DNA from 2 places in the Lentilactobacillus hilgardii genome. Region 2 is predicted to be linked to the other one. Evidence: riboswitches for the same ligand, from Rfam matches in the RefSeq annotation. Region 2 holds a riboswitch; the other holds the start of a gene.

Region 1 (4,607 bases), 460 kb from region 2:
TATTTGCTTCATAAACTTCTTGTTTAAGATCTTCTAGCATTGTCTGATTTCACCTTTCAATTACTTCATTTTCATTGACTTAACGGCTTCACTTTCAACAGGTAAAGCAGCTTTGTAATTATCGATAAATTTGTCGTATCCTTGAACACTTGCTGGTTCCGGATAAAGAGTGGCTTTGGTTGAATCCTTGAATACCCGGTTAGCCAGGTAGTCTTCCAAAGATTCGCCATTTTTTCGGTTGATGCAGAAGAGTGCTAATACTGCCATTCCCCATGGACCACCTTCACCGGCATTTTCCATAACAGATATCGGTGTGTTTAATGCATCAGCCAAGACTTGTTGTGCAACAACCGGTGTCTTGAAAATACCACCTTGGGCAACCAAAACATTTGTCTTAATGTGCTCTTCACGCAATAAGATATCCATCCCAATCTTTAATGGCGCAAAAGCTGAATAGATTTGGGTTTTAATGAAGTTAGCCAGGTTTAATTTAGCATCCGGTTTACGAACAAATAATGGTCGTCCTTCAGGCATCTTAGTAATGTTTTCACCTGAAAGATAAGCAAAGTTAACCAAACCACCGGCATCCTGATCACCCTTAACAGATTCTGCAAACAATGTTCCGTAAAGATCATCGGGTTTAAGCTGAAGCCCAAGCGCTTTGGCAAATTCACCAAACAAGCCGACCCAAGCATTGATATCTGATGAGCTGTTGTTGGTATGAACCATGGCAACAGGTGCACCATCAGGCGTTGTCACCATATCGATATCACGGTGAACGGCTCTCATTGGTCGATCAAGCACAACCATTGAGAATGCTGAAGTTCCGGCAGAAATGTTACCAGTTCGTTTCTTAACACTGTTGGTTGAAACCATACCAGTACCGGCATCCCCTTCTGGAGGTGCAATCAATGAACCGGCTTCAAGTTGACCGCTTTGATCCAATAATTTGGCACCTTCAGCGTTCAATTCACCGGCTTTTTTGCCAGCTGGTAAAACCTGTGGCAAAATGTCAGTCAAGTTCCATGGGTATTGTTGAACTTCCGGTAGACTGTTAAACTTATCAATCATACCCTTTTCATAATAGGTCGTCTGTTCGTCAATTGGAAAGACACCCGAAGCATCACCAACGCCAAGAACACGTTCGCCTGAAAGTTTCCATGTCACATAACCGGCAAGCGTTGTCAGGAAATCAATGTTTTTAACATGGTCTTCCTTGTTGAGAATTGCCTGATATAAATGTGCAATACTCCAGCGTTCCGGAATGTTAAAGTTAAATAGTTTGGTTAAAGATTCAGCAGCTTGGCCGGTAATATTATTTCGCCAAGTTCTGAATGGTACCAACAGTTCGCCATTCTTATCAAAGGCCATGTAACCGTGCATCATGGCACTAACGCCGATTGACCCGATCTTCTTAAGGTCAACGCCATACTTATCATGAACTTCTAAGGCTAATGTTGCGTAGCTGGTTTGAATCCCATCCCAAATCTTTTCGATCGGGTAAGTCCAAATGCCATTGTCCAGTTCGTTTTCCCAAAGATAATCGCCTGAAGCAATTGTTTGGAAATCGCTCGTTACCAGGACTTCCTTAATTCGGGTTGATCCTAGTTCGATACCCAACGAGATGTTTCCGCTTACAATTTCGTCTCGTACTCGACTTTCGTCCATTGTTTTATCCTCCAGAGTTGCTCGTTATTAAATTACATTTACTGCTTAATTGTAGAATATTCGTACGGATAAATCAATGGTATTTGTTATTTGTAGAATAAATTGGCACTGAATTCTCAGAATAACAGATGGATAACTCATTTATGTGCTTTATTAAAAGATAGTTAACTCCCTCGAATACGGGGAATAGTGCTATTATCCAATCACAAAACGGTTAAACAATCTTTTTTGTTTTGATGTTATCTTTCTCTTGGTATATAGTTAAATTGCGGAACAAAAGCAATGATATCATTGATCATTATCTTTGTTGGTCTTTAAAAGACACCGCTTAAAAATCAAATAACCTTGTGGTCTGGGGTGCTTTAATCGGCTGAGAGATACCCATGGAACCTGATGCAGTTAATACTGTCGAAGGAAGACCGTTTTAGTCAAACCATCATCTGTTAATATCTGACTAAAAGTCCACTTTAAACTGAAGTGGGCTTTTTTATCGTCAAAGCCGATTCTCCTCCTTAGTTTTCAAGGTTAAAAAGAAAGAGGTATTCTATTTTGACAACATTTACAAATCAGATTCACGAACTTGCAAAGCCCCTATGGCTTCGAAGTGCCCATCACCCATTTATCAAGCAATTGACTTCGGGAGATTTACCACTCTCAACGTTTCGTTATTATTTATTGCAGGATCGCTACTATTTAAGTGAATTCGGCAAATTGCACGATAAGATTGCTGATCAACTAACAGACAAAACGGCCATTCAGTTTCTCCGTGATGGTGCCGAAGGATTGAAAAATGGCGAAATTGCGGTTCGAAAGGGATTCTTTACCCAATTAAACATCTCAAAAGAAGAAATCGCTTTAACCCCGATTGCGCCTACTGCTTATAATTACGTTAACCATATGTATGCCGCCCTGTATCAAGGTACCCCTCAACGAGCAATTGCGGCATTACTTCCCTGTTACTGGCTTTACAACGAAATCGGTCAAGCATTGATTAGGCAGGGATCACCAGTCGGCCTCTATCAGCAATGGATTGAAACCTATGACAGTGATGGTTACACAGACAGCGTTAATAAAATGATTCAGTTGACCAATCGAGCTGCTGAGCAAGTAGATGACGCTGAAAGACAAGAAATGACGACCGCTTTTATTCGAAGCAGTGCATACGAACTGGGTTACTGGGGAATGTCGCTTCGACATGAAAATTGGGATTCACTTTAAAACGGCGTCAGGTAAGAGAGAATTCAAGTTTCAGGTTTCAAATCAACCTTTTCTTATACCGTTTAACAAGAAAATAAGGACATCAAAAGGGGCTGCCGGATCAAAATTATTTTTGATTCAACACCCCCTCTTATATACCGAAACCTATAGTCTCAAACAATGTCTGTCAATCGATCCTGGTCTACTATTTCAACCAGCGAAGCGGTCATTTTGATCACCCCATCAGCAATGAGTTGCTTAAACGTACGGCTGATTGTTTCAGGAGTTGTCCCAATGAAAGTAGCGATGTCTTTTTTCTTAAGTGGCAGTTTAAAACTTGATTCGTGCAAAGAAGCACTGGTTTCCAACAAATATTTGGCAAGCTGACCTGCAACATCGGATGTCGATGAAACCGTCTTTTCTTCTTGAAGGTTATTAATTTGTTGGCTCATCGTCGTTAGTAAATTAACAGCTAACTGCGGACTGCTTTTTAATAAAGATTGAAAGGCATCCTGATCAATTTGGCAAACGTTGGAATCAACCAATGCAGTTGCCGTAACATTTCGCTGATCATGACTAAAAAGAGCTGCTTCACCATCAAAATCTCCCGGCTGCATCACTTTCAAAAGTTGTTCCTTCCCACTCTCGGATATCTGAGAAAGTTTGACCTGTCCGTGCTCCAAAATCATAAAGTGTCCCACCTGATCACCAGCAAGGTAAATAATCGTTCCCTTGGGATATTGGTGTTGAACAACCAAGCCTGCTACCGCCTTTTTTTCATCAAGTGGTAATGATTTAAAAATCGGTACCAGGTTAACACAATCCAGTGCATGTTCAGTATGCATTTTTAATCACCTCATTTTTCAGTCAAAAGATGTCCCAACCAATTTTTAGTTGGTGTATCCGGCGCTGTACTCATATCAAATGGCATTGGTTTAAAAACACTTTGAACTTTCTGCCAATCAATTCCTTTTCCATTTTCAGTCATTAAATTTTTAGAAAGATCCGCAACCTGCTCAAGATTGATCTGTTGCATCAGTTGAGGGTTATTTCCCAAAGTCGATAACAGAATGTTCGCAGCCAGTTGTCTGGCAACAAGTTGTTCAAATTCTTCGGTTGTGAGTGTATCAGTCAACAAAATCCGCTGTTTTAAAGGGACCGCGGGAATTTCCCGTTTTAAAAATCGTTGATACTTTGACCAGTTTCTGACAACTGCCCGATAGAACTGGTATGGCACTCGCACATTAATTTTTTTTAACGTATTAACAGCCAGTGCTTTTATTGACCAATTTTTATCTTTAGGTGCATGATCTACCCATTCGATCAGAAAACGTTGCATGGTTTCCTTATCCGTCCCAATCATTTTGGCTTTCATTGTCAACCCGTAGCGAACAAAAATGAACTTACCAAACTGCTTCTCGGTAATCGTTCTATCCGACTTTTCCTGGCGGGCCCTTTTTATTTCTTTTATCTGTCGAAGCTTACTGGACTTGGCAAATTTACCTTGTTTTACCATTATTATCACCTATACCGCAATCTATTGTTTTGGATAACATTAATTATATTATAATAGGATATAACAGAACAATCACTAACGCCAATTCAGAAAGAAAGACTGCCCTTGGAATCGCAACAACATGCAACAAAAACTCAAAAATGGCTCATCGGAATTTTACTGGTCATTCTCCTTGCCTTTGTCGGCAGTTACTTATATTTAAATCATTATTATAGCCGGTCAGCCA
Region 2 (4,607 bases):
ATGAATAAAGAAGGTTCGCGAATTCTAGATAAAATAAAAGATCGTGAGTACGTCTATGCGCTTGCGATTTTAGGAAAAGAGCGATCTTCTGAACAGTTTGCAAAGGAAATTGCTGATCTGACGACCTATGGTCATTCCGATATTACGTTTGTGATCGGAGGCTCTTTAGGGTTATCCAAGCATGTTTTGGATCGCGCAAACACGCAAATTTCGTTTGGAAAGTTTACGTTGCCTCATCAATTGATGAGATTGGTTTTGACTGAACAAATTTATCGAGCATTTATGATTAATGAGGGAAGTCCATACCATAAATAAGTGTAATCGAAAAGAGGCTATAGAATGCAAACGGCAATCGATATTTTCAATGCTATCCAACGTGATCCGCAAAATAAGATTTATACTGACAAGGGTGTGTTGCCGCTTTATCATATTGAGCCAAACGCCAAGATCCTTATTATTAGTCAGGCACCAAGTCGGAAAGCACAGGAATCGATGGTCTTTTGGAATGATCCAAGCGGCGATCGGTTACGCGACTGGATGGGGATTGATAAGGATCGGTTTTATCATTCAGGTAAAATTGCCGTGATGCCTTTGGATTTTTACTATCCAGGTAAGGGAATACATGGTGATTTGCCACCCAGAAAAGGGTTTGCGGATAAATGGCATCAACCCTTATTATCATTGATGCCAAACGTCCAGTTAAAATTGTTAATTGGTCAGTATGCGCAAAAGTACTATCTTCAAAAAAATCGACAAAAAAATTTAACAGAAACTGTTCGCTGTTTTGAAGATTATTTACCGGAGTATTTTCCATTGGTGCATCCCTCACCTTTAAACTATGGGTGGATGAAACAGCATCCCTGGTTTATAAAAGAAGTCGTGCCGGAATTGCAAATTCGAGTTAAGAAATTGATGAATTAATCGGGTTTATTATAGTGTTAAACAGGGATGCTACAATGTATAGCCTGATTCTTTTGATTATTAAATTGCGATTACGCTGTTTAGCCGGTTTAACATGAACACTTAATAATCAACTTGCTTTTCTTCACCATTTAAGTAATAATTAAGATGTCAAAATCGAATATTGTCTGGGGTGCCTCTTTGGCTGAGAAATACCCATTGAACCTGATGCAGTTCGTACTGTCGGAGGAAGACAACAAGCAATTACCTATCTCGTGCACAGTTAACTATGTAGGTAAAGACTCCTCTCTCTGTAATTTCAGGGAAAGGAGTTTTTTTGTTGTTTCACAGATAATTCCCTTTTGAATACTTTAGATGTTGATCATCATATGGAAAGGAAGAAATATTGTGAAAAAGAAATTTCATTTGCAGGATGTTATTTTGATCGCATTAATTGCGATTGCGTTTGGTGCTATTTTTGTTGGAACGGACTGGATATATAATGCTTTATATCTGGTAATCGGGCCCTTTGCCAATGAAGCTTTATTTGGGCTTTGGATCATGGCTGGACCGTTGACGATGTATTTAGTACGGGTTCCCGGTTCCGCGATTATCGGTGAAACCTTGGGAGCTGCAGCTGAGGTTTTATTTGGAGGCACGTTTGGTGCTGCAGCGCTAATTTCCGGGATTGTTCAAGGCTTTGGCAGTGAGTTGGGCTTTACATTTTTACGCTATCGCAATTGGGGATGGGCAAGTCTTCTGACATCTTCCATTACGACAACCGTTGTGGCTTTTGGCTACGAGCTGTTTAGGTTAGGCTATGTTAAATATTCGGTTCCGATGATTATTGCATTATTTACTGTTCGTTTGATCTCTGATATTGTTTTTGGTGCGGTTTTGGTCAAAATGATTTTCTCACTTGTTGAGCGATCATCAGTCCTGCATTTTAACGTTTCAAAGTAAAAGCTTAATAAAGATGTCTGGGGTGCTTTTATAGCTGAGATGATACCCATTGAACCTGATACAGTTTGAACTGTCGAAGGGAGACTAAGCCGGTTATTCTGAATAAGAAGCCGTTTGATCTTTTCTTCGACTGTTTTGAAGGAAGGATTTTTTTATGGAATATTCGTTAGTCATTACAAATGGTCATATTGTGACACCAACTAAAGTTGTAAACGCCGATTTAGCGATCAAGGGCGGAAAAATTGCCGCCATCGGAAGTGGTTTGGCCGATCAAGCGGATAAAGTAATCGATGCCAATGGCCAAATCGTGTTACCGGGGATGATTGATTCACACGTTCACATTAATGAACCCGGAAGAAGTGACTGGGAGAACTATCATACCGGTTCACAAGCATTAGCGGCCGGTGGGACGACCACAATGTTGGTTATGCCTTTGAATGCCTTACCTGCTCGGACCACAGGGGAAGAATTTAAACGACAAAAAGAAATTGCCGAGCATAAATCCTATGTCGATTTTGGATTATATGGCGGCCTGGTTCCGGGAAATCTGACTGAAATTCAAAAAATGGCAGACGAAGGTGCAATGGGTTTTAAAGCATTTATGGCAACGACCGGCTCAGATCTTCCCGGGGATTTTAAAAACGTTGATGATTATCAGTTACTAAAAGGGATGCAGGCTATTGGTAAAACGGGATTGCCTATCCTGGTACACGCTGAGAATGCAGCCATTACTGATGGTTTAGCTGCTGAGAAGATTGCCGAGGGGAAAACAGACATTCAGGACTACGTCGATTCAAGACCACCATTTGTTGAAGTCGAAGCAGTTCGCCGAGCCATTTATCTTGCCAAACAGACTAATGTTCATTTGCACTTTGTCCATTTGTCTACACCTGAATCCGTTGATCAAGTGACCCAGGCTCGACAGAATGGGCAGAATGTGACGTGTGAAACTTGTCCACATTACCTGATATTGGATCGTAATCAATTTGAAAAAATTGGACCGTTGGCTAAATGTTCACCGGCACTGAGAGATCCTGAAATTGTTAAAGGACTTTGGAAGAAAGTGTTTGCCGGCCAAGTTGATACAATTGGTTCCGATCATTCGCCGGCTCCAATGTCGATGAAGGAAAGCCCAGAGCATAATATTTTTGATATTTGGGGTGGTGTGAGTGGCTGCCAAAATAATGTCGATTTGCTTTATGATGAAGCAGTTAAGAAACGGGGGTTGCCTGTTACAGATTTCGTGAAGCTCACGGCTGAAACGCCGGCAACATTATTTGGAATTGTCAATAAGGGAAAGTTACAGGTTGGCTATGATGCTGATATCACGCTTTTAGATCCTAATCAAAGCTATGTTTTGAAAACAAAGGATTTGTATTATGAAAACAAAATTAGTGCTTATACCGGTTTTAAAATTAACGATCGAGTCACAACGACCATTCTTCGGGGCCAGATTATTTACACTTTGAAACAAGGCTTTGTGGGGCAACCAACCGGCCGGTTTTTAACAAAACAGCGTGCTGGAGTTGAGTCATTATGAACACATCAAAGGCGCTTTCAATTTCACCCGATTTAAAGCCTCGAACCCAAGCCGATAGACATATTGGCCAACTTTCGTATATGGCAATGTGGCTGGGAGACGGGTTTAATATTGGTAACGTCACTTTAGGTTCATCGATTGTTGTAGCTGGTGTCGCAACGATGAATCTGCTGCAAACGATTCTTGCTGCGGGAATGGCGATCGCAATTATCACCATTATTTTTGTACTGAACGATCATTTTGGGTACTATACCGGTTCGCCATATGTCATACAGTTACGAATGACATTTGGCATTTTAGGATCAAAATTAGCCAGTTTATTAAGAGGGATTCCCGCAATTGTATGGTATGGGTTTCAGAGTTGGACCGGTGGGTTAGCATTAAATCAAATTTTTAAAATTACTAGTGGTTATGATAATCCTGCTACGTTTTTTGTGGCGTTATTAGTTGTGCAGACTTTAATTTCCATACGAGGGTTTAAGTCAATCAAGGTTGTTGCAACCTGGATCTCTTTAGTCATGGCTGTTTTATTGATCGGAATGCTAATTTATTTAGTTACTCAGAGGACAGCAGCTTTTTCCAATCGGATGATTAACGTCAAAGGCACTTGGGGCCCAATTTTTTGGGGATTCGTAGTTGCATTTTTAGGAAATTATACGGCTGTGTTTGAGTCTGCGGCTGACTATTCACGAGAATTACAAGCGGGTTTGTCAAACAAGCGTCGGGCAGCACTTTATTTTCTGCCAATTTTCATTGCCTATGGCATTACAGTTTTAACCGGAGCATTATTGGCTGTTGTAACCGGTATTTCAAGCCCGGTTCATGCAATGGCGCATCTATTTAACAATAATCTGGTTACCGTTGTGGTGTCTGCATTCATTGTTTTAGGAACAATTACGACAAATTTGGTTGCAAATATTATTCCGCCGACTTATGTATTAAATGCATGGTTTAATTTATCGGAGCGTAAATCGTTAATTATTGTGGCACTATTGGCCAGTTTAAGCTTTCCCTGGTTACTAGTTCAAGATAGTTCTTCTACGGGTTTAACGCTGTTTATTAAAACTTATTCCGCTTTTTTAGGTCCAATGACGGCAATTATTTTGAACGAGTATTATGTCAAACGACGTAAAAGAGTTGATGTGGCTGATTTATATAATAATCAAAAGGTAAAGGCCTCAATCCAGCCTATTATCGCACTGTT

What was found. A riboswitch is a leader RNA that binds a small molecule or an ion and turns the genes downstream of it on or off. The one in region 2 is predicted to bind thiamine pyrophosphate.
Region 1: another riboswitch for thiamine pyrophosphate. It lies ahead of tenA (thiaminase II); the one in region 2 lies ahead of allB (allantoinase AllB).

What each region holds. Positions count from the first base shown of each region.
Region 1 covers NZ_CP047121.1:484,746-489,352, reverse strand. Annotated here, with positions in the region: gene GQR93_RS02240 (L-ribulose-5-phosphate 4-epimerase) at 1-40, opposite strand, end outside; gene GQR93_RS02235 (xylulokinase) at 61-1,668, opposite strand; TPP riboswitch at 2,012-2,102, shown strand; gene tenA (thiaminase II) at 2,218-2,886, shown strand; gene GQR93_RS02225 (Crp/Fnr family transcriptional regulator) at 3,039-3,710, opposite strand; gene GQR93_RS02220 (hypothetical protein) at 3,722-4,381, opposite strand; gene GQR93_RS02215 (TcaA second domain-containing protein) at 4,487-4,607, shown strand, end outside.
Region 2 covers NZ_CP047121.1:24,105-28,711, forward strand. Annotated here, with positions in the region: gene rlmH (23S rRNA (pseudouridine(1915)-N(3))-methyltransferase RlmH) at 1-315, shown strand, start outside; gene GQR93_RS00120 (uracil-DNA glycosylase family protein) at 340-921, shown strand; TPP riboswitch at 1,080-1,169, shown strand; gene GQR93_RS00125 (ECF transporter S component) at 1,276-1,863, shown strand; TPP riboswitch at 1,872-1,962, shown strand; gene allB (allantoinase AllB) at 2,018-3,403, shown strand; gene GQR93_RS00135 (NCS1 family transporter) at 3,400-4,607, shown strand, end outside.